2 regions of the Bradyrhizobium arachidis genome follow, and region 1 is predicted to be linked to the other one. Evidence: predicted binding sites of a transcription regulator. Region 1 holds the regulator's gene; the other holds the start of a gene.
The links. The regulator PhoB, encoded in region 1, activates phosphate uptake and scavenging genes when phosphate is short. The targets are predictions, from matches to a motif close to TGTCATNNANCTGTCAT.
Positions count from the first base shown of each region.

Region 2: a site for PhoB is predicted at 1,823-1,839, ahead of phnC (phosphonate ABC transporter ATP-binding protein). Genes of this name have one in related genera too.

Region 1 is NZ_CP030050.1:700,967-713,006, forward strand. It holds gene WN72_RS03270 (TetR/AcrR family transcriptional regulator) at 1-252, shown strand, start outside; gene WN72_RS03275 (haloalkane dehalogenase) at 249-1,175, shown strand; gene WN72_RS03280 (putative bifunctional lysylphosphatidylglycerol flippase/synthetase) at 1,792-2,847, shown strand; gene WN72_RS03285 (ATP-binding protein) at 2,881-4,179, shown strand; gene pstS (phosphate ABC transporter substrate-binding protein PstS) at 4,324-5,337, shown strand; gene pstC (phosphate ABC transporter permease subunit PstC) at 5,504-6,493, shown strand; gene pstA (phosphate ABC transporter permease PstA) at 6,495-7,340, shown strand; gene pstB (phosphate ABC transporter ATP-binding protein PstB) at 7,337-8,155, shown strand; gene phoU (phosphate signaling complex protein PhoU) at 8,167-8,883, shown strand; gene phoB (phosphate regulon transcriptional regulator PhoB) at 8,906-9,613, shown strand; gene WN72_RS03320 (GcrA family cell cycle regulator) at 9,718-10,230, opposite strand; gene WN72_RS03325 (aspartate aminotransferase family protein) at 10,685-11,887, shown strand; gene argF (ornithine carbamoyltransferase) at 11,887-12,040, shown strand, end outside.
Region 2 is NZ_CP030050.1:870,970-883,009, forward strand. It holds gene WN72_RS04090 (alpha-D-ribose 1-methylphosphonate 5-triphosphate diphosphatase) at 1-1,109, opposite strand, end outside; gene WN72_RS04095 (transferase hexapeptide repeat family protein) at 1,106-1,765, opposite strand; gene phnC (phosphonate ABC transporter ATP-binding protein) at 1,939-2,748, shown strand; gene phnD (phosphonate ABC transporter substrate-binding protein) at 2,814-3,749, shown strand; gene phnE (phosphonate ABC transporter, permease protein PhnE) at 3,829-4,713, shown strand; gene phnE (phosphonate ABC transporter, permease protein PhnE) at 4,740-5,555, shown strand; gene phnF (phosphonate metabolism transcriptional regulator PhnF) at 5,685-6,413, opposite strand; gene phnG (phosphonate C-P lyase system protein PhnG) at 6,534-6,998, shown strand; gene phnH (phosphonate C-P lyase system protein PhnH) at 7,003-7,611, shown strand; gene WN72_RS04135 (carbon-phosphorus lyase complex subunit) at 7,615-8,718, shown strand; gene WN72_RS04140 (alpha-D-ribose 1-methylphosphonate 5-phosphate C-P-lyase PhnJ) at 8,715-9,611, shown strand; gene phnK (phosphonate C-P lyase system protein PhnK) at 9,604-10,401, shown strand; gene phnL (phosphonate C-P lyase system protein PhnL) at 10,424-11,122, shown strand; gene WN72_RS04155 (alpha-D-ribose 1-methylphosphonate 5-triphosphate diphosphatase) at 11,128-12,040, shown strand, end outside.

The DNA.
Region 1 (12,040 bases):
GGCAGCAGCGAGCTGCTGCGCGCGCGCCTTGCCGAGATTTTTGCCGAATGGCGCGTGCCGTTCGCCGCCTGCATCAGGGATGCCCAGACCAGCGGTGAGATCGCCTCCGATTTCGCGCCCGAGGAGCTCGCCGATTTCCTGCTCGCATCCTGGCAGGGCGCCATCCTGCGCATGAAGGTCGACCGCAATCCCAAAGCGCTCGAGCGATTCAAGACCATCGCATTCCAAACCGTGTTCAAGGAGCTGACATGACCAAGCAGATCGAGATCCGCACAGCGTCCGTCCTGGGAAGCAACATGGCCTATCGCGAGGCGGGCGCGGAAGGCGCGCCGGTCGCGCTGTTCCTGCACGGCAATCCGACCTCGTCGCACATCTGGCGCAACATTTTGCCGCTGGTGTCGCCGGTCGCGCATTGCATCGCGCCAGACCTCATCGGCTTCGGCCAGTCCGGCAAGCCCGACATCGCCTACCGCTTCTTCGATCATGTCCGCTATCTCGACGCGTTGATCGACGAGCTCGGCATCTCCTCGGCCTATCTCGTCGCGCAGGACTGGGGCACCGCGCTCGCATTCCATCTCGCCGCGCGCAGGCCTGAGCTCGTGCGCGGACTTGCCTTCATGGAGTTCATCCGGCCGATGCCGACCTGGCAGGATTTCCACCACACCGATGTCCCGGAGGAGCAGGATCACGCCGAGGCGGCGCGGGCCGTGTTTCGCAAGTTCAGGACGCCGGGCGAGGGCGAGGCCATGATCCTCGAGGCGAACGCCTTCGTCGAGCGCGTCTTGCCCGGCGGCATCGTGCGCAAGCTCGCCGAGGACGAAATGGCGCCCTATCGCGCGCCGTTCCCGACGCCGGAAAGCCGCCGGCCCGTTCTCGCCTTCCCGCGCGAGCTGCCGATCGCAGGCGAGCCTGCCGATGTCTACGCGACGCTGCAATCCGCGCATGCGGCGCTGGCCGCATCATCCTATCCAAAGTTGCTGTTTTCGGGCACTCCCGGCGCGCTGGTTGCGCCGGAATTCGCCGAGCGGTTCGCGGCCTGGCTGAAGCACTGCGCGCTGGTCCGGCTGGGCGCGGGATTGCACTTTCTCCAGGAAGATCATCCTGAGGCGATCGGCCGCTCCGTCGCAGGCTGGATCGCCGGCATCGAGGCGATGCGTCCGCAGCTCGCGGCCTGAGAGGCGCAGGCCGCCCTTGGTGGCCGCTCCAAGAGGCCCCAAGGCAATGCCTTGGCGTGGCGAAGCGTCAGGTGAGGGTTTTCTCCTCTGGGGGCCCTCGATTACGGAGATACCCTCTCCCCAACCCTCCCCCGCAAGCGGGGGAGGGAGCATACCTCCGTCGTGGCGTGCCTGGGATCAGAGTGTTGCGCTGCGGTGCACGCCCGCGATCTCCGCAGCCTGTCGGCGCGCCGGAAAATCTGTGTACGCCTTTCGCCCTCTTTCAACCGGCAGGCGCGCCCCATAGATTGATTTCGGCTTAAGGCGTGACGGAACATTGTGCGGCCGAAATCATCAAAACTTCATGGCGCTTGCGCAGGATTGCCATGGAGATTCGCCTCGAGCCTTGCCGCCGAAAGCGCCAAACCGTGCATCCGGAGTCCGCAACGTGCCTAAAACATTGAAGGCACGAGTTTTTGTTCGAATTGCTGAATTCCACTCGGCCCCAAAACGCGCTAGTGGAGGGGCGGGGGGCATGCGCGATGCCGGAGCCGGCGGCGAGGGTTCGTTGAGTGCCAGTGCGTCGTCCGCCTGTTCGCCGGCCACCCCGGCCGTTGAAGCGTTGTTCGAGGTCTAGATGCTGGAAGCCATACGCAGGGCGATGTCGTTTCTGCGCCAGAAGCAAATCCTGCACAAACTTGGAGTTGTGATCAGCGTCGCGGTCATCGGCATCGCTTGCTATGTGCTCTATCACATGCTGCGCGGCATCGACTTCAACGAAGTCCTCGAGGCGATCAAGAGCACCGAGCCGCGCCAGATTGCGATGGCGGCGCTGTTCGTCGCCGCTGGCTATTTCACCCTGACCTTCTACGACCTGTTCGCCGTGCGCGCGATCGGCCATTCCCACGTGCCCTATCGCGTCAACGCGCTCGCCGCCTTCACCAGCTATTCGATCGGGCACAATGTCGGCGCCAGCGTCTTCACCGGCGGCGCGGTGCGCTATCGCATCTATTCGGCCTATGGCCTGAACGCGATCGACGTCGCAAAAATCTGCTTCCTCGCCGGCCTGACCTTCTGGCTCGGTAATGCCGCCGTGCTCGGCCTCGGCATCTCCTATCATCCGGAGGCTGCCGCCTCGATCGACCAGCTCCCGGCCTGGCTGAACCGCACGCTGGCGATGATGATCATCGTGGCCCTTGTCGCCTATGTGGTCTGGGTCTGGACCCAGCCGCGCGTGGTCGGCCGCGGACCCTGGACCGTGGTGCTGCCCGGCGGCCCGCTGACGCTGCTCCAGATCGCGATCGGCATCGTCGATCTCGGTTTCTGTGCGCTCGCGATGTACGTGCTGGTTCCGGACGAGCCCAATCTCGGCTTCGTTGTGGTCGCGGTGATCTTCGTCTCGGCGACCCTGCTCGGCTTTGCCAGCCACTCGCCCGGTGGTCTCGGCGTGTTCGATGCCGCCATGCTGGTCGGCCTCTGGCAGATGGACCGCGAGGAACTCCTCGGCGGCATGCTCCTGTTCCGCGTCCTCTATTATCTGTCCCCCTTCGTCATATCTGTAATCTTGCTGACGTTTCGCGAAGTTATAATCGGCGCACGATCGAAGCGTTTGCAGCAGGCGGCGCTCAAGCTCGACCCCGGCCCGGCGCGTGAAGCCGCCTATGTGAGAGAGCGCAGCGACAGCGGCGCCTGACCTGCGCCGAGCCCATAGGAGAAGCCCGCACCGATGGCGATCGACGCCCCATCGTCTCCCTCAGCGCAGCCCTGGTCCGACCGGCTGCGCCATTCCACCGTCATCCTGATCGCCGCAGCGCTGGCGCTGTCGGTGGTAGTCTCGCTCGGCGAATTGTCGGTGATGCGCGCTGCGACCGTATTCCTCTGCATCGCCGCCGCGGCGCTGATCCCCTGGCGGTTGCACGACAATGCCGCCTCGCGCGACGACACCCGCCGCGTCAACCCGGTCGAAAGCGCGGCGGTCGCCGCAGTGGTCGCCGGCATGCCCGATCCGGCGGTGCTGCTCGACCGCGCCGGCCGCGTCATCCATCTCAATGCCGCAGCCGCCCAGCTCGCGCCGGCGCTGCGCAAGAACGAGCTCGCCCAGTTCGCACTGCGCTCGCCGGAGATCATCACAGCGCTACGCGAGTCGATCGCGACCACCGAGCCGCGGCGCGCCACCTATCTCGACCACGTCCCGGTCGACCGCTGGATGGAGCTGATCATCACCCCGGTGCCGGTTCCAACCAGCTTCGGCGGCGCCGACAAATGCATGCTAATGACTTTCCACGACCAGACGCCGCTGCGCCGGGTCGAGGAGATGCGCGCCGACTTCGTCGCCAATGCCAGCCACGAGCTGCGCACGCCGCTCGCCGCGCTGTCCGGCTTCATCGATACGCTGCAAGGCCAGGCCAAGGACGATCCGAAGGCGCGCGAGCGCTTCCTCGGCATCATGCACAACCAGGCCACCCGCATGGCGCGCCTGATCGACGACCTGCTGTCGCTGTCGCGCGTTGAATTGTCGGCGCATGTGCGGCCCGACACCCTGGTCGACCTGCTGCCGATCATCTTCCAGGTCGCCGACGGGCTGGAACCGCTGGCGCGGGAGCGCCAGGTCGAGGTCGAGACCCATCTGCCGGAGACCCCGGTGATGATCGCCGGCGACCGGGAGGAGCTGCTGCGCCTGTTCGAGAACTTGATCGAGAACGCGCTCAAATACGGCGCCTCGGGCGGACGTGTCATCGTGTCGCTGACGGTTCCGGCAGCCACTGATGGAACTCAGGAAATCCGGGTCCTGGTACGCGATTTCGGCCCTGGCATCGCGCCCGAGCACCTGCCGCGCCTGACCGAGCGGTTCTACCGGGTCGATGTCGGCGACAGCCGCTCGCAGGGCGGGACCGGGCTCGGATTATCGCTGGTGAAACATATTCTTAACCGTCACCGCGGCCGGCTTTTGATCGAAAGCGTGCCCCGGCAGGGCGCCACCTTCACCGCCTGTTTTCCCCAGGTGAAGACCCTGACACAGAGCTGAAAGCTAAACGATTTCAATCGTTTGACTGTGTCATCCGACTGTCACGAAACCTTCGTAAAAGCACAGCCGACTGCTCCTAAAGGGGCGGCGCGGGGAGCGCGATCGGGCGCGGATGGCGCTTCGCTCCCCTGTATGGAGACCAGCATGAATTTCATCAAAACTATCGTCGCTGCTGGCTTGGTCGCCGCAACGACGACGGCGGCGTTCGCTGCCGATATCACGGGTGCCGGCGCGACTTTCCCGTTCCCGATCTATTCGAAGTGGGCTGACGCCTACAAGAAGGAGACCGGCAACGGTCTGAACTATCAGTCGATCGGTTCCGGCGGCGGCATCAAGCAGATTCAGGCCAAAACCGTGACCTTCGGCGCCAGCGACGCGCCGCTCAAGGCCGAGCAGCTCGAGAAGGACGGCCTCGTTCAGTGGCCGATGGTGATGGGCGCGATCGTCCCCGTCGTCAACCTCGAGGGCGTCAAGGCCGGCGAGCTCGTGTTCGACGGCGAGACCCTCGCCAACATCTATCTCGGCAAGATCACCAAGTGGGACGACGCCGCGATCAAGAAGCTCAATCCGAACGTGAAGCTGCCGTCGGACGCGATCACCGTGGTCCGCCGCTCGGACGGCTCGGGCACCACCTTCAACTTCACCAACTACCTCTCCAAGGCCAGCGCGGACTGGAAGAGCAAGGTCGGTGAGGGCACCGCGGTCGAATGGCCGGTCGGCGTCGGCGCCAAGGGCAACGAAGGCGTGTCGGGCAACATCAGCCAGACCAAGAACTCGATCGGCTATGTCGAGTACGCCTATGCCAAGCAGAACAAGCTGACCTACACCGGTCTCGTCAACAAGTCCGGCAAGCCGGTTCAGCCGACTGTCGAAGCCTTCCAGGCGGCCGCTTCGAACGCCGACTGGGCCAAGGCTCCCGGCTACTACGTCATCCTGACCGACCAGCCCGGCGACAAGTCCTGGCCGATCACCGCGGCGACCTTCATCCTGATGCACAAGGAGCCGGCTGATAAGGTGGCGTCGAAGGAAGCCATCAAGTTCTTCACCTGGGCGTTCAAGAACGGCGCCAAGGCGGCCGAGGAGCTCGACTATATCCCGATGCCCGAGAGCGTCGTGAAGCTGATCGAGAAGACCTGGTCGGCCGACATCAAGAGCTAAGCTCTCCTGTTCCGGAAGGCGGCGCGGCTGCGAAAGCCGCGCCGCTGGTCCGGAGCTCTCGCGAACGATCGTTCTCCGGGCCGGTGCCGCAATGGCGAACCATCCGGGGCACGCGACAGCAACTTAAAAAAACGTATAGTCAGTACAGGGGATCGGCGTGGCAGAGATGGCTGTCGAGAGCAATGTAGTAGATGCCGCCGGACCGTATGATCGCGCCAAGGCATTGAGCGCGTTCAAGCTCGGTGACCTCACCTTCTACTGGATCACGCGCCTCAGCGCGATCTCCGTGCTGCTGATCCTCGGCGGCATCATTGTTTCGCTGATCGTCGGTGCCTTCCCGGCGATGAAGGAATACGGCCTCTCGTTCCTGTGGACGCAGCGCTGGGCGCCGTCGGCAGATCCCCCCGTGCTCGGCGCGCTCGGCCCGATCTACGGCACGCTCGTCACCTCGTTCATCGCGATGCTGATCGCCATTCCGGTTGGACTTGGCATCGCCATCTTCCTCACCGAGCTCTGCCCGCAATGGGCGCGCCGCCCGATCGGCATGGCGATCGAGCTGCTCGCCGGCATCCCCTCGATCATCTACGGCATGTGGGGCTTCTTCGTGCTGGGCCCGTTCCTGGCCAACACCTTCCAGCCGTTCATGATCAAGATCTTCGACGGCATCCCCGTGCTTGGCGCGATCTTCGCAGGTCCCCCGTCCTATCTCAGCCTGTTCAACGCCTCGCTGATCCTCGCCATCATGGTGCTGCCCTTCATCACCTCGATCTCGGTCGACGTGTTCAAGACGGTGCCGCCGGTGCTCAAGGAAGCCGCCTACGGCGTCGGCTGCACCACCTGGGAAGTCGTCCGCAGCGTCGTGATCCCCTACACCCGCGTCGGCGTCATCGGCGGCGTCATGCTGGCGCTCGGCCGCGCGCTCGGCGAGACCATGGCGGTGACCTTCATCATCGGCAACTCGTTCCGCATCTCCTCGTCGATCTTCGCCCCGGGCACCACGATCTCGGCGGCGATCGCGTCCGAGTTCGCCGAAAGCGACGGCCTGCACCAGTCCGGCCTGATCCTGCTCGGCCTCCTGCTGTTCGTGCTGACATTCTTCGTGCTCGCAGCCGCGCGCCTGATGCTGCTGCGTCTCGAAAAGAAGGCGGGGAAGTAACATGAACCCGATTTACGCACGCCGCCGCCGCATGGACATCGTCATCCGCGCGCTCTGCCTCGCCGCCGCCGCCTTCGGCGTCACCTGGCTCGCGCTGATCCTGCTGACGCTGTTCTACAACGGCCTGACCGGGCTCAACCTCCAGGTCTTCACCGAAAACACCCCGCCGCCCGGCTCGACCGAGGGCGGCCTACTCAACGCCATCGTCGGCTCGGTGATCATGACCGTGCTCGGCGTCGGCATCGGCGCGCCGCTCGGCATGTTCGCCGGTACCTATCTCGCCGAGTACGGCCGCAACGACAAGCTGACCTCGGTGATCCGCTTCATCAACGACATCCTGCTGTCGGCGCCCTCGATCATCATCGGCCTGTTCATCTACGGCGCTGTGGTGGTGCCGATGCGCGGCTTCTCGGCGATCGCCGGCTGCCTCGCGCTCGCCGTGATCGTCATTCCGGTGGTGCTGCGCACGACTGAGGACATGCTGCTGCTGGTGCCGAACGCATTGCGCGAGGCGGCCTCCGCGCTCGGCCTGCCGCGTTCGCTGGTGATCAAGCGCATCGCCTATCGCGCCGCGCGCTCGGGCCTCATCACCGGCGTGATGCTGGCCACCGCCCGCGTCGCCGGCGAGACCGCGCCGCTGCTCTTCACCGCGCTGTCGAACCAGTTCTTCAGCCTGAGCCTGAACAAGACGATGGCCAACCTGCCGGTGACCATCAACAACTTCGTGCAGAGCCCCTACGCCTACTGGAAGCAGCTCGCCTGGAGCGGCGCCCTGCTGATCACGTTGACCGTGCTTGCCCTGAACATTGGCGCGCGCATCCTGAGCGCCGAGAGGACCGCAAAATGAGCGATATGTCAGTTACCGTCAGTACGCCCGTTCAGCACGGCTCGCAGCCGCTACCCGATGCCCCGGCCAAGGTGACGGTGCGCAACCTCAACTTCTATTACGGCGAGCATCACGCGCTGAAGAACATCAACCTGACGCTCGGCACCAACCGCGTCACGGCGTTCATCGGCCCGTCGGGCTGCGGCAAGTCGACCCTGCTGCGCATCTTCAACCGGATGTACGACCTCTATCCGGGCCAGCGCGTCACCGGTCAGTTGATGCTCGACCAGACCAACATCCTCGACCCCAAGCTGGACCTCAACCTGCTGCGCGCCCGCGTTGGCATGGTGTTCCAGAAGCCGACGCCGTTCCCGATGACGATCTACGAGAACATCGCGTTCGGCATCCGCCTCTACGAGAAGATATCGAAGTCCGAGATGGACGACCGCGTCGAGAAGGCGCTGCGCGGTGGCGCCCTCTGGAACGAGGTCAAGGACAAGCTCAACGCGTCCGGCCTGTCGCTCTCGGGCGGCCAGCAGCAGCGCCTCTGCATCGCCCGCACCGTCGCGGTGCGGCCCGAGGTGATCCTGTTCGACGAGCCCTGCTCGGCACTGGACCCGATCTCGACCGCCAAGGTCGAGGAGTTGATCCAGGAGCTGTCCGAGAACTACACCATCGCGATCGTCACCCACAATATGCAGCAGGCGGCCCGCGTCTCTGACAAGACCGCCTTCATGTATCTTGGCGAGCTGATCGAGTTCGACGACACCAGCAAGATCTTCACGTCGCCGAGCGATCGGCGGACGCAGGATTACATCACCGGCCGGTTCGGCTGAGGAGACGGGATATGGGTTCTGAACATACCGCAAAGGCCTTCGACACCGACCTCCAGGAGCTCACGCGCCTGGTCGCCGAGATGGGCGGCCTCGCTGAGCGCATGATAGTCGATTCCGTCGACGCGCTGATCCGCCGCGACGTCGCGCTCGGCCAGCGCGTGGTCGCGACCGACGCCGAGATCGACGCGCTCCAGAAGAAGATCGAGGAGCGCGCCGTTCTCACCATCGCCCGTCGCCAGCCGATGGCGGTGGACCTGCGCGAAATCGTCGGCGCGATGCGCGTCGCGACCGATCTCGAGCGCATCGGCGACCTCGCCAAGAACATGGGCAAGCGCGTCGCGGCGCTGGAGACGGACTTCCATCCGCTCAAGCTGTTCCGCGGCCTCGAGCACATGACCGACCTCGTGCAGCAGCAGGTCAAGTCGGTGCTGGACGCCTACGCCGCGCACGACCTGCCGGCGGCGATGGCGGTGTGGAAGGGCGACGAGGAAGTCGACGCCATCTGCACCTCGCTGTTCCGCGAGCTCCTCACCTACATGATGGAGGATCCGCGCAACATCTCGTTCTGCATCCACCTGATGTTCTGCGCCAAGAACATCGAGCGCATCGGTGACCATGCCACCAACATCGCCGAGACCGTGTTCTACATGATCGAGGGCCAGGCGATCACCGACAAGCGGCCGAAGGGTGACATGACGACCTTTGCCACAACGGTCCCGAATAGCTGAAGAGTCAAGGAGCGACGACACCATGGGCGCACGCATTATGGTGGTTGAAGACGAGGAAGCTCTCACCGAGCTGCTTCGCTACAACCTCGAAGGCGACGGCTATGACGTCGAGACGGTGATGCGCGGCGACGACGCCGACACCCGTCTCAAAGAACACATCCCCGACCTGATCGTGCTCGACTGGATGCTGCCGGGCCTCTCCGGCATCGAGCTGTGCCGGCGGCTGCGCACCCGCCCGGAGACCAAGCAGCTGCCGATCATCATGCTCACCGCGCGCGGCGAGGAGAGCGAGCGGGTGCGGGGGCTTGCGACTGGCGCCGACGATTACATCGTCAAGCCGTTCTCGGTGCCGGAGCTGCTGGCGCGCGTGAAGGGCCTGCTCAGGCGCGCAAGCCCGGAGCGGCTCGCCACCGTGCTCGCCTATGGCGACATCGAGCTCGACCGCGACAAGCGCCGCGTCGCGCGCTCGGGCCGGCCGATCGATCTCGGCCCGACCGAATATCGCCTGCTGGAGTTCTTCCTCGAGCATCCGGGCCGCGTGTTCTCGCGCGAGCAGCTGCTCGACAGCGTCTGGGGCCGTGACATCTACATCGACGAACGCACCGTCGACGTGCATATCGGCCGCCTGCGCAAGCTGCTCAATCTCGGTCGTGAGCAGGACCCGATCCGCACTGTCCGCGGCGCCGGCTACGCGCTCGACGACCGCTTTGCGAAGGCGGAGCAGACGTAAGAACGATTGCAAGCGAGCAAAATAAAAGCGCGCCAAGTGGCGCGCTTTTTTATGTCACGGGTCGTCCCGGCCGCGTGCCGGGACGATGTCGTTTGAAGCAGCGTTCAGCGCGTGCCGGGCTTTGCCGGCGCACGGCGACGATCCGCCGCCGGCTGGTAGGCGACGCGCGAGTGCTGCGCGCAATAGGGCAGGCCGGAAAGCGCCTTGCCGCCGCAGAAGAAGAAATCCGGACTCGAGGGATCGCCGACCGGCCAGTGGCAGGTCGCCTCGTTCAGCTCCAGCAGCGACAGCCGCTGGCTCATCGGCACCACGTTATCGTAGGTGACCGGCTCGGCCTCCACCTCGACCTCGAAGGCCTGCGCCAGTGCGGTGTTGCCGCGCGAGATCGGACGGCTCACGCGCATCATGTGCTGCGCGGGGCGGGCCTTGCGCGGCCGGGGCGCTGCCGATGAGGGGCTCTTGGCGCGGCCGGACAGGCCGAGCCTGTGCACTTTGCCGATCACGGCATTGCGGGTCACATTGCCGAGCTCGGCCGCGATCTGGCTGGCCGAAAGTCCGGCCTCCCAGAGCTTCTTCAGCTGCTCGACGCGATCATCGGACCAGGTCAAAACCGTCATTGCACCCTTTCCCTCGCTGCCGGCCAGCCATCCTGGGGCCTCACAGCGAATGCCTAAGCCTTGAAAAACCCGTGCCGCCAGAATCCCTTAAGGCTCGCCGGGCACGCAGGATGCGCCCGAACGTTTACGCCGGTACATGAGGACTCTTGGGATCAGAACTGCTGCACGAGATGTCGTATCTGACAGTCCAAACGCTACAATATGGCGTGACTCGCGCGCAAGAGTCCGCCGACTCGCTTCCACATGTTCCGTGGTGAAAATCCCGCAAAATCGGCACCGCAAGACTACGGATTCAGCGTTTCCCGGGGCTTTCGGGCGGCATTGACACCCGTCTCACCAGGCATAAGATAGTCGCACGTGCCGCCCTTAAAAGGCGGCACGTTTCGTTTTCCGGGCCGGTTAATGGTGCGTTGCGCAATGCACTCAAGCCGTCCGCAACATCCAAGTGATCGTCATGACCAACAGCGCCGCGCCGCATTTGCTCCCCGTTTTCGCCAGGGCCGACCTCGGTTTCGAGCGCGGCGAAGGCTGCTGGCTGATCGCGACCAATGGCGAGCGCTATCTCGACTTCACTTCGGGCGTCGCGGTGAACGCGCTCGGCCATGCCCATCCCGCGCTGGTCAAGGCGTTGCAGGAGCAGGCGACGAAGCTGTGGCACATGTCGAACCTGTTCCAGAGCCCCGACGGCGAGAAGCTCGCCGCGCGCCTGTGCAGCGAGAGCTTTGCGGACTTCGTGTTCTTCTGCAATTCGGGCGCCGAAGCGCTGGAGGGCGTGATCAAGCTGGTCCGCCATCATCACTTCTCCAAGGGGCATCCGGAGCGCTACCGCATCATCACCTTCGAAGGCGCCTTCCACGGCCGCACGCTGGCAACACTGGCTGCAACGGGATCTGCAAAATATCTCGAAGGTTTCGGTCCGCCGATGGACGGCTTCGACCAGGTGCCGCATGGCGACATCGAGGCCGTGAAGAAGGCGATCGGCCCGCAGACCGCCGGCATCCTGATCGAGCCGATCCAGGGTGAGGGCGGCGTGCGTTCGTCGCCGCCCGCCTTCCTCAAGGCGTTGCGCCAGCTCTGCAACGAGAAGGGCCTGCTGCTCGCGTTTGACGAGGTGCAGACCGGCATGGGCCGCACCGGCGATCTGTTCGCGCATCGGCGCACCGGCGTGACGCCTGACGTGATGTCGCTGGCGAAAGCGCTCGGCGGCGGCTTCCCGATCGGCGCGGTGCTGGCGACCGCAGAGGCGGCCTCCGGCATGGGGCCCGGCTCGCACGGTTCGACCTTCGGCGGCAATCCGCTCGCGATCTCGGCTGCGAACGCCGTTCTCGACGTCATGCTCAAGCCCGGCTTCTTCGATCACGTGCAGAAGATGTCGCTGCTGCTCAAGCAGAAGCTCGCCTCCGTGATCGACCGTCATCCCGACGTCGTCAGCGAAGTGCGCGGCGAGGGGCTCCTGATCGGCATCAAGGCCGTGGTGCCCTCCGGCGATCTGGTCGCGGCGCTGCGCAACGAAAAATTGCTCACGGTCGGCGCCGGCGACAATGTCGTGCGTTTCCTGCCGCCTCTCATCGTCACCGAAACCGAGATCGAGGATAGCGTCGCGCGGCTCGAGCGCGCCTGCACGGCCCTTGCCGGCAACAAGCGGGCGGCAAGCTGATGAGCAGTTCACCCAAGCATTTCCTCGACATCAACGAGCTGCCGCTGACGGAGCTCAAGCGCATGCTCGCCGCATCCTCCGCGATGAAGGCGAAGCAGAAGGCGCACCAGCCGGTGAAGCCGCTCGAAGGCAAGACGCTGGCGATGATCTTCG
Region 2 (12,040 bases), 170 kb from region 1:
GAGATCACGGCGATCAGCCGCGGCCGCAATGGCGCCGTGTCGTCGACGAGGATGATGTCGGCCCGGCGGCACTCCGCGAGCACGCCGCGATCGGTGAGGCCGGTCGCGCGCGCAGGTCCCGCAGAAACGAGGCTCCAGGCCTCGGTCAGCGGCAACATGCCGTCGGCGGCGAGGCGGAACGCGGCGAGCAGCTGCGCGGGATAGTAATAGTCCGAGGCCAGGACCGAGCAGAGCCCCTTGGCGATCATGTCGGACGCCTTGGTCCAGCCGGTGTGGCTGCCGCCGCGCACGACGTTCGGCGCGCCGTAGACGATGGCATCGCCATGGCTTGCCGCGGCGCGCGCCGTCTCCTCGTTGATCGGAAACTCCGCGATGTCAGCGCCAAGCTCGCGAAACTCCCGGCGCATCGCCGGTGTCGCGTCGTCATGCGAGAGCATCCGCACTTCGGCTGCGCGAGCAACCGCGGCCAGTCGCGAGACGGAAGCCGGAACCTCTGCGGCGCGCGCGACCACGCGATCGACCAGCTTGTCAAAATCCTCAGCCGACAGCCCCGTGCGCTCGACCATGCGGTTGCGCTTGCGCGGCTTGGCCATATCGGCAACCGTGCCGTCCATGTGGTCGTTGAAGGCGAACAGGTCGACGCGGCCTTCGGCGAGCCACTGGGTCATCTCGGCCTCGGCGTCGAGATTGTAGGTCTCGTGCCTCAGGTGGAAGCGGGTGTCGGCGGCGAATTGCGGACGCTGGCGTTCGATCGCCTCCATCAGCCCGCGTGCGTTGTCGGCGCTGCGCAGGCCCGGCTCCCACGAGCAGGTGGTGGCGTGGAACACAGTGGTGATACCGTTGCTGATCGCCTGGCGGTCGCTGTCAGCGAGCGCGACGTCGATCGGAAAGTCGACGCCGGCGCGCGGCATCATCTGCCGCTCGAAGGCGTCGCCATGGAGGTCGACGATGCCGGGCAGCACCAGGAGATTGCGCGCATCGATCGAAAGCCGCGCCCGGCCGCGCGAGGCATCGACCTCGGCGATATCAGTTCCGGACACGAGAAGCGATGTCTCGATGAGCTCGGTGCCGATCAGGGCCCGGCCGCCCTCAATGAAAATGTCTGTCACGCGACCGCGCTTCGTTTGCTGGTTGTGGAATTCGTCCGTGCTTCGTATGCCGCGAGGAAATCTTCAATCCCGAGTTTGCGGAAATTGGGCAGTGCTTCACGCAATTTGTCGTGATCCCAATCCCACCACGCGAGCTTGGCGAGCCGCCCGGCGATTTCTTCCGAGAACCGTCGCCGCACGATGCGCGCCGGATTGCCGGCGACGATGGTGTAGGCCGGGACGTCCTTGGTGACGATGGCGCCGGCTGCGATCACCGCGCCGGTGCCGATGTTGCGGCCCGGCAGCACGATGGCGCCGTGGCCGATCCAAACGTCATGGCCGATATGGACGTGATGCTGGCGCCGCCAGTCAAAGAACTCGGTGTCATCGCTCTCGCCTTCGAAATAGGCGCTGGACCGATAGGTGAAGTGCGCTTGCGTAGCGCGATGCATCGGATGATTGCCCGGATTGATCCGCGTCATCGCTGCGATCGAGCAGAACTTTCCGATCGTCGTGTAGGTGATCTGGGCGTCGTTCACGACATAGGAGTAATCGCCCATCGCGACTTCGTGCAGGATGGTGCGCGCGCCGACCTCGGTATAGGCGCCGAGCCTGGTCTCATGCAGTTTTGCGGAAGCATCGATGGTCGGTTGAACCGAAAGCTTCTTACCGGCCATGTTACATCCGTAATGCGAGGGCGGGCACTCCTCTTCGAGTGGCTTGATGACGATGTCATGACGCGGTGATGACAGGGGACGAGGTGTGTAGGATCGCCGCACCGCAACGCGTGTGTCACACAAGTGTCAAGCGCCGGCGTTAGCGGTGGCTTCCAGCTACTCTGGAGCCCTGCATGCTGGTGGTTGAAGGTCTGACGTGCCGCTTCGGCGCAAAAGCCGCGGTGGACGACGCTTCGTTTCAAATTTCCCCCGGCGGCTTCGTCGGTGTGATCGGGCGCTCCGGCGCCGGCAAGTCGACCCTGCTGCGGACCATCAACCGTCTCGTGACGCCGACGCAGGGCCGCATCGTGTTCGACGGTCTGGACGTCACCGCGTTGCGCGGCAAGGAGCTGCGGCAGTGGCGGGCGCGTTCGGCCATGATCTTCCAGCAGTTCAACCTGGTCGGCCGGCTCGACGTGCTGACCAACGTCCTGATGGGGCGCCTCGCCACCATCCCGGCCTGGCGCTCGCTCTCGCAGATCTGGCCCGAGCAGGACAAGGCGCTGGCGATGTCCGCGCTCGAGCAGTTCGACATCGCTTCGCTCGCCGCGCAGCGCGCCGACCAGCTCTCCGGCGGCCAGCAGCAGCGCGTGGCGATCGCCCGCGCCCTGGTGCAGCAGCCCGACATCATCCTCGCCGACGAGCCGATCGCCTCGCTCGACCCGCGCAACACCAAGATCGTGATGGATGCGCTTTTGCGCATCAACAAGCACTTCGGCATCACCGTGCTCTGCAACCTGCATTCGCTCGATCTGGCGCGCACCTATTGCGATCGCCTGATCGGCATGGCGGCGGGCCGCGTGGTGTTCGACGGCGCCCCGTCGGCGCTGACCGACCTCGTTGCGCGTGAGCTCTACGATCTCGAAGCCGCCGACGTCATGGGCGGAGCATCTGCACCGGCGCCCGAGGGCGTTCCCGCACTTGGAACGGCTGCGGCGGCCTGAGCCGCGCCGCTTCCGTTATTGCCCAGTTTTTGCGTCAACCGATCCCAACCGATCAAGAGGGTATCATGATCACTCGCAGACTCATCCTTGCCGGCGCTGCCGCGCTCGCTTTCGCCTCGTCGGCCTCCGCCGAAGACTGGAAAGCCAAATATCCCGAGCTGACCTTCGCCGTTGTTCCGGCCGAGAACGCCTCCGGCGTCACTGAGCGCTGGACCCCGTTCGTGGAATATCTGTCGAAGCAGCTCGGCGTGAAGGTCACGCTGCGCATCGCCAACGACTACGCCGCCGTGATCGAAGGCCAGCGCGCCGGCAACATCCACATCGCCAGCTACGGCTCGGCCTCGTTCGCCCGCGCCCGCCTGACCGGCGTCAAGACCGACGCCTTCGCCAACGACATCAACGCCGACGGCTCGACCGGCTACTACTCGGTGTTCTTCGTCAAGGCGAGCAGCCCCTACAAGAAGGTCGACGACCTCAAGGGCAAGAACCTCGGCCTCGTCGACCCGAACTCGACCTCCGGCAATAACGTGCCGCGCTTCGAGCTTGACAAGATGGGCATCGCGGATGCCGACAGCTATTTCAGCAAGGTCGTCTTCACCGGTAGCCACGAGAACGCCATGCTGGCGCTGTCGCAGGGCACGGTCGATGTTGCCGCCAACCAGTGGACCAGCGACGACGATTCCACGCTGGCGCAGATGCTGACCAAGGGCATGCTGAAGAACGCCGACGGCTCGGCGATGAAGAAGGACGACTTCCGCATCATCCACAAGTCGGCGCCGATCATCAACGGCCCCTATGCCTACAACTCCGACCTGCCGGAAGACGCCAAGGCCGCGATCGCCAAGGCGTTCTTCGAGGCGCCGACCAAGGACAAGGCGGCGTTCGACCGTCTCTCCGACGGCCAGAAGAAGGGTTTCCATCCCGCCACCACCAAGGACTGGGATGGCACGATCGAACTGATCAAGTTCGTCGATGCGCTGCGTAAGAAGAAGGCGTCCTGAGCTCTCAGGACGAGCTACTCGAGCCGGGTCGACGGACCCGGCTCTTTCTCTTTTTTGACCGACCACTGTTCCTGATCCGATGACCGTCGCGGTTTCGATCCTCCCCGAGCAGCAGCTCGCCGCGCTCAACGCGGCCTACCGTCAGGCGGTCGCACGCAAGCGGCTCCGCCTTCTGTTGGGAGTCGTGATCTTCGCGGCCGCGCTGGTTCTCGCCGCCATCGGCGCCGAGGTGAACCTGCGCACGCTGTTCACCTATTTCGGCAACTTCATCAGCTATTTCGACCGCATCCTCACGCTCGACAACGGCCAGCGGGTCTGGACCGATTTCGGCGAGTGGCTCTGGGGCTGGCGCAAATGGTTGAAGATGTTGGGCGAGACCCTGCTGATCTCCTATGTCGGCACGCTGATCGGCGCGACCTTCGCCTTTGGCCTGAACTTCTTCGCAGCTGAAAACACCTCGCCGTCGTCCTGGCTGCGCTTCGCGGTCCGCCGCCTGCTCGAATTCGCGCGCACTGTGCCCGGCATCGTGTTCGCGCTGGTCTTCGTGATCGCCTTCGGGCTCGGACCAATGGCCGGCGTGCTCGCGATCGCGATCCACTCCACCGGCGCGCTCGGCAAGCTGTTTTCCGAGATCGTCGAGAACGCCGACATGAAGCCGGTCGAAGGCATCCGCTCGACCGGCGCGAGCTGGCTCGCCTGCATGCGGTTTGCGATCCTGCCGCAGGTCACCGCGGGCTACGCCAGCTATGCGCTGCTGCGCTTCGAGATCAATGTCCGCGAGGCCTCGGTGATGGGTTTCGTCGGCGCCGGCGGCATCGGCCAGGAACTCGTCGTCGCAATCCGCAAGTTCTACTACTCCGACGTCAGCGCGATCCTGCTGTTCATCATCATCACCGTCTTCATCATCGACATCTCCACCGGCTGGCTGCGTGGCCGTCTGTTCGGCAGGGAGGCGCGGACGTGACGCCGCAGGAGGTCGATACGCGCGAGATGCGTGCGCGCTACCCCGACGTGTTCGACCGGCCGGCCTCGGCGCGGCTCGCGATGCCGGCGATGATCGTCGCGGCGTTCGCGATCCTGATTTACGGCCTCGTCGATCTCGATTTCTCGCCGTCGCGGTTCTTTGCTGGCCTCAGCCAGCTCGGCTGGATCAGCCTGATGATGATCCCGCCGGATCCGGGCTCCTCGCTGCCGATCTATTTGAAGGCGCTCGGGGAGACGCTCTCGATCGCGCTGCTCGGCACCACGCTTGCGGCAGTGTTCGCGCTGCCGGTCAGCCTGCTCGCCGCGCGCAACGTCATACCCTCGCAGATCCTGCGCTTTCCCGTGCGCCGGTTCCTGGATTCGATCCGCGGTGTCGATACGCTGATCTGGGCGCTGGTGTGGATCAACGTCGTCGGGCTCGGTCCGTTCGCCGGCGTGCTCGCCATCGCCGTGTCGGATTTCGGTGCGTTCGGAAAACTGTTCTCGGAAGCGATCGAGGGCGCCGACCAGAAGCAGGTCGAGGGCATCCGCGCCTCCGGCGGCAGCGCGCTGCACGAGATCCGTTTTGGTCTGTTGCCGCCGGTCCTGCCCGTGATCGCCGGCCAGGTGCTCTATTTCATCGAATCCAACACCCGCTCGGCCACCATCATCGGCATCGTCGGCGCCGGCGGCATCGGCCTCCAGCTCGCCGAGCAGATCCGCGTCCTGGAATGGCAAAAGGTATCGTTCCTGATCCTGATGATCCTGGTCGCCGTCGCCGCGATCGATTTCATCTCGGGCAAGCTTCGGTTTGCGATCATTGGGCGAAGGGCGGTCGCCTGAGCACAGGTGCCGTAGGGTGGGCAAAGCGAAGCGTGCCCACCACTTTTCGCGAATCTCGGAAAGATGGTGGGCACGGCGCGATCGCGCCTTTGCCCACCCTACGGGTCCGGTTTCGTGAAGAGAGACCCCCTACGACTCCACCAAGAACTCCACCCGCTCCGCCGCAAAGCGTGAGTGCTTGGTCACCAGCGGCTTACCGGCGAGATCGTGGTCGGTGGCGTCGACCACCAGGATCGGCCGGCCCAGCGGCAGATCCAGCCGCGCCGCATCGGTGGCATCGACGATGCCGGCGGTGATCCGCGTCGCGCCGCGGCGATAGTCGCGCACGCCAAAATGCTCGAGCAGCTTCGTCATCGAGCGCGTTTCGGCGAACACCTCGCCGGCGCCGGGAAACAACTCCGCTGACAGCCAGGTGGTGGAGACGCAGATCGGCGTGCGGTCGGCGAGCCGGATCGCCTCGATCCGCACCAATGGCGCGCCGGTCTTCAATCCCAGCTCGCGCGCCAGCTCCCGCGTCGCGACGTCATCGGTCGCCTCGATCAGGCGGCCATGCGGCTCGCGGCCGTCAGCGCCGACGATCTCGGAGAAGCGCGTGCGCGAGCGCAAGGGATAAGCGAGCTTCTGCGCCTCGACATAGGTTCCGCTGCCGCGCTCGGCTCGCACCAGGCCACGCTCGGCAAGCGCCGCCAGCGCCCGCCGCACGGTGTGGCGGTTCACGCGATAGGTTTCGGCGATCTCGATCTCGCCCGGCAGTTTGTCGCCGGCCGCAAAGCGGCCGTCGGCAATGCCGCGTTCGATGCCATCGGCAACGAGGCGCCACAGCGCGACGCCCGAGGAGGCGGTGTCCTGCATACTCATGTCGCTGGAAAGCCTACTCCAGAAATCACACGTTTGTCACGAAACAGTCATGGCGCTTCCGTATCAAGTTGTCTATTATCATAGACAACTTGGATTCGGCAAGTTGTGTCGAAAAGCTCGGTGGATCAGGTGACCCAGCACAACAACCAGCAAGCCCAGCGCAAGGCCGCGATGGCCGTGCTGGCGCATGCGGAGGCGGGCGAGATCGCCGCCCGCCTCCGCGCTATCGCACTGCCCGATCATCAGGATCTGCGCGCGCCGGAGAACGGCCTCGTGATGCTGCGCGGTCGGGTCGGCGGCGACGGCGCGCCGTTCAATCTCGGCGAAGCCACGGTGTCGCGTGCTGCGGTGCGGCTTACGAGCGGCGAGGTCGGCTTCGGCTATACGCTCGGACGCGACGGCGAGAAGGCGCGGCTGATCGCGCTGTGCGATGCGCTGGTGCAGTCGCGGGATTTCGGCGCCGCCGTCGAGCGCGACGTAATCGCGCCGTTGCGCGAGCAGCTTATGGTCGAGCGCAAGCAGGTGGCGGCGGAGACCGCCGCGACGAAGGTTGATTTCTACACCATGGTGCGCGGTGAGGGGTGAGGTCATGACCACGATTGCGGAATTGCCGCCGGGGTTCGCCGACAAGGTGTTGTCGGCGCAATCGACCTTTCGCTCGGTGATGGATGCGATGGCGCGGCCGGGCTCGGTCCAGCGTATCGTGCCGATGGCGGGCGCGCCCGACATGATGATGCGCGGCACCGCCGCGATCGCGCTCACGCTGTTCGATCACGACACGCCGCTCTGGCTCGATGCGCGGATCTCGGAAAGTTCCGACGTGACGAAATGGCTGAAGTTCCACACCGGCGCGCCGGTGATCCAGGATTCCTCGATCGCGAGCTTCGCGCTGATCAGCGACGGTGTCCTGCTGCCGGCGCTGGAGCGCTTCGCGCTCGGCACCAATGAATATCCGGATCGTTCGACCACGGTGATCATCCAGGTCGAGAGTCTCGATGCCGGCCGCGGCTTCGAGCTGCGCGGCCCCGGCATCGACGGCGTCGCGACGCTCCAGGCCTCGATCAAGCCGGCCGATTTGTTCGAGCGTCTGAAGTTCAACGAGACGCTGTTTCCGCGCGGCATCGACGTGGTGCTGGTCGCCGATGATGCCGTGGTTGCGATCCCGCGCACGACGCGTGTCGCGAACAAGGGAAGCTGAAGCATGTATGTCGCAGTCAAAGGCGGCGAACGCGCCATCGAGAACGCCCATCGCCTGCTCGCCAATGCCAGGCGCGGCGATCAAAGCGTTCCGGAGGTCACCCTCGACCAGATCTCGGAGCAGCTCGGCCTCGCCGTCGACCGTGTCATGAGCGAGGGCTCGCTCTATGACCGCGAGCTCGCGGCGCTCGCGATCAAGCAGGCGCGCGGCGATCTGATCGAGGCGATCTTCCTGGTCCGCGCCTTCCGCGCCACCTTGCCGCGCTTCGGTACGAGCGAGCCGGTCGATACCGGCGCCATGCGCGTGCAGCGGCGGGTGTCCTCGACCTTCAAGGACATCCCCGGCGGCCAGATCTTAGGTCCGACCTTCGATTATACGCACCGCCTGCTCGATCCCACGCTCGCCGAAGGCTTCGTGCCGGAGGCGCCCGCGACGGCCGAAGCCTCGAGCGCGGCGACGCCGCGCGTGACCGACATTCTCGGCCGCGACGGGCTGATCGAATCCTCGCCGCAGGCCGAGGAGGGCGCCAGCGTGGGCGATCTCACCCGCGAGCCGCTCAACTTTCCGGCTGATCGCGATCTGCGCCTGCAAAACCTCGCGCGCGGCGATGAGGGCTTCCTGCTGGCGATGGGCTATTCGACGCAGCGCGGCTATGGCCGCAACCATCCCTTCGCCGGCGAGATCCGCTTCGGCGAGGTCGAGGTCGAATTCTTCGCGGAGGATGTCGGCTTCGCGGTGCCGCTCGGCTCGATCGAGCTCACCGAGTGTCAGATGGTCAACCAGTTCAAGGGCTCGGCGACGGAAGCGCCGTGCTTTACCCGCGGCTATGGCCTTGCCTTCGGCCAGAGCGAGCGCAAGACCATGTCGATGGCGCTGGTCGACCGCGCGCTGCGTGCCCGCGAGCTCGGCGAAGAGGCGGTGGCCCCCGCGCAAGATGAAGAATTCGTGATGTCGCATTCGGACAACGTCCAGGCGACCGGCTTCGTCGAGCATCTGAAGCTGCCGCATTACGTCGACTTCCAGTCCGAGCTCGGCCTGCTCCGCAAGCTGCGCAAGGAATTCGCTGATGCCAACGCGCCCGATGCCATGAAGGAGGCCGCGGAATGAACGCGCCCGCCTACAACTTCGCCTATCTCGACGAGCAGACCAAGCGGATGATCCGCCGCGCGATCCTCAAGGCGATCGCGATCCCCGGCTATCAGGTGCCGTTCGCCAGCCGCGAGATGCCGATGCCCTATGGCTGGGGCACCGGCGGCGTGCAGGTGACGGCCGCGATCCTCGGTCCCGCCGACGTGCTCAAGGTGATCGACCAGGGCTCCGACGACACCACCAACGCGATCTCGATCCGAAAGTTCTTCGCCAAGACCGCGGGCGTCGCCACGACGACGGCGACCGACGAGGCGACGGTGATCCAGACCCGTCACCGCATCCCGGAGACGACGCTGCACGCGAACCAGGTGCTGGTCTACCAGGTGCCGATCCCGGAGCCCTTACGCTTCCTCGAGCCGCGCGAGACCGAGACGCGGCGCATGCATGCGCTTGCCGAATACGGCCTGATGCATGTGAAGCTCTATGAGGACATCGCCCGCTTCGGTCACATCGCGACCGCCTACGCCTATCCGGTGAAGGTCAACGCACGCTATGTGATGGACCCGTCGCCGACGCCGAAATTCGACAATCCCAAGATGGACAATTGCGCGGCGCTGCAATTATTCGGCGCCGGCCGCGAGAAGCGCATCTACGCGATCCCGCCTTACACGCAGGTGGTGTCGCTCGATTTCGAGGATCACCCGTTCGAGCCTTACCGCTTCAACGCGCCCTGCGCGCTGTGCGGCGCCGAAAATTCCTATCTCGACGAGATCGTCACCGACGACAAGGGCGGGCGCATGTTCGTCTGCTCCGACACCGACTATTGCGAGGGCCGCCAGGCCGCGGGCCATCACGGCAGCCTCAGCGCCGCGCCGTACAAGGAGAAGGCGCAGGGGAGTTCACATGGCTGATCTCGATACGCTCGAAAGCGACCAGCCGCTGCTGGTCGCGGAGACCCTCAGCAAGTCCTATGGCCGCATCGCCGCGTGCCGCGACGTCTCCTTCGCGCTCTATCCCGGCGAGGTGCTGGCGATCGTCGGCGAGTCCGGCTCGGGCAAGTCGACGCTGTTGCAGATGCTGTCGGGCCAGCTCGCGCCGACCGCGGGCCAGGTGTCGTATCGGATGCGCGACGGCGTCACCCGCGATCTCACGACGCTGGGCGAGGCCGAGCGGCGCTTCTTGTTCCGCACCGATTGGGGCTATGTGCACCAGGATCCCGCGCAGGGCCTGCGCATGGCGGTCTCGGCCGGCGCCAATGTCGGTGAGCGGCTGATGGCGGTGGGCTGGAATCACTATGGCCGCATCCGCGACACTGCCTCCGACTGGCTCACCCGCGTCGAGATCGACACAGCGCGCATCGACGATGCGCCGCGTACCTATTCCGGCGGCATGCGCCAGCGCCTCCAGATCGCGCGCAATCTCGTCACCGAGCCACGGCTGGTGTTCATGGACGAGCCGACCGGTGGCCTCGATGTCTCCGTGCAGGCCCGCCTGCTCGACCTCCTGCGTAGCCTCGTCGCCGAGCTGCATCTTGCGGTCATCATCGTCACCCACGATCTTGCGGTCGCGCGCCTGTTGTCACACCGCGTGATGGTGATGAAGGGCGGCCGCGTCATCGAGACCGGCCTCACCGACCAGGTGCTCGACGATCCCCGCGAGCCCTATACCCAGCTCCTCGTCTCCTCGATTCTGCCGCCATGAGACTTCTAACAAGAGCCAGCCTATGACCGCCATGATCGATATCACCGACGCCGGCAAGACCTTTACGATGCACCTGCAAGGCGGCATCGAGCTGCCGGTCGTCAGCGGCGTGACCTTCCAGGTCAACCCCGGCGAATGCGTCGTGCTGTCGGGGCCATCGGGGGCGGGCAAGTCGTCGATCCTGAAGATGATCTTCGGCAACTACCGCTGCGATAGCGGCCGCATCGGCATCCGCCATCGCGGCGCCGTGGTCGATCTCGCCACCGCCGAGCCGCGCCAGGTTCTGAACATCCGCCGCTCCACCATCGGCTATGTCAGCCAGTTCCTGCGCGCCGTGCCGCGCGTTGCGACCATCGACGTCGTCGCCGAACCGCTGATCGTCAACGGCATGAGCCGGCCTGACGCGCAGGCCCGCGCCGGCGAGCTGCTGCATCGTCTCAACATTCCCGAGCGCCTCTGGCAGCTGCCGCCCGCGACCTTCTCCGGCGGCGAGCAGCAGCGCGTCAACATCGCGCGCGGCTTCATCTCGGACCTGCCGATCCTGCTGTTGGACGAGCCGACCGCCTCGCTAGATGCCGCCAACCGCGCCGTCGTGGTCGAGCTGGTCGCGGAGAAGAAGCGCCAGGGCGTCGCCATGGTCGCCATTGTCCACGACGACGAAATCCGTCATCTGATTGCCGACCGCATAGTCGACGTCACCAGCTTTGCCGCCGCGGCCTGAAGGGAATGGAAATGAAGCCGAAGGAAACTGTGGTCGCCAACGCCAGGATCGTGCTGGCTGACCGGGTGATCGAGCAGGGCTGGCTCGCTCTCGCCGACGGACGCATCGCCGAGATTGGCGATGGGACTGCACCCGCGGGCGCGGAAGATGCCGGCGGCGACCTCATCATGCCCGGCCTGATCGAGCTCCACACCGACCATCTCGAAGCGCATTACGTGCCGCGCCCAAAAGTGTTCTGGAATCCGGTTGCCGCCGTGATCTCCTATGACGGCCAGCTCGCGACGTCAGGCATCACCACGGTTTTCGACTCGCTCCGGGTCTGGCGCGAGGACGGCGCCGAGGAGGTCGATGGCCGTGCCGGTGTGCTCGCCGCCGCGATCACGACTGCGCGCGAGGCCAGCCTGCTCCGCGCCGACCACTTCCTGCACCTACGCTGCGAGATCCCGATGCCGAGCGTGGTCGAGGAGGCCAAGGAGCTGATCGACCGTCCCGACGTCAAGCTGATGTCGCTGATGGACCACACGCCCGGCCAGCGCCAGTTCCGTGACGAGGTCAAGCTGCGCGACTATTACCGCGGCAAGGGCGGCGGCAAGACCGATGCCGAGCTCGACGAGCTGTTCGCAAAGCGTTTCGAATATCAGAGGCTCTATGCCGCGGCCAACATGCGCGAGATCGTGGCGCTGGCGCACGAGCACAACATTCCGCTCGCAAGCCACGACGACACCACCGAGGAGAACGTCGCCGACGCCGTGCGCGATCGCGTGTCGGTGGCGGAATTCCCGACCACGCTGGAGGCCGCGCGCGGCCTGCACCAGGCCGGCATCGACATTTTGATGGGCGCGCCGAACGTGGTGCGCGGCGGCTCGCACTCCGGCAACATCGCCGCGGTCGATCTCGCCCGCGAAGGCCTGCTCGACA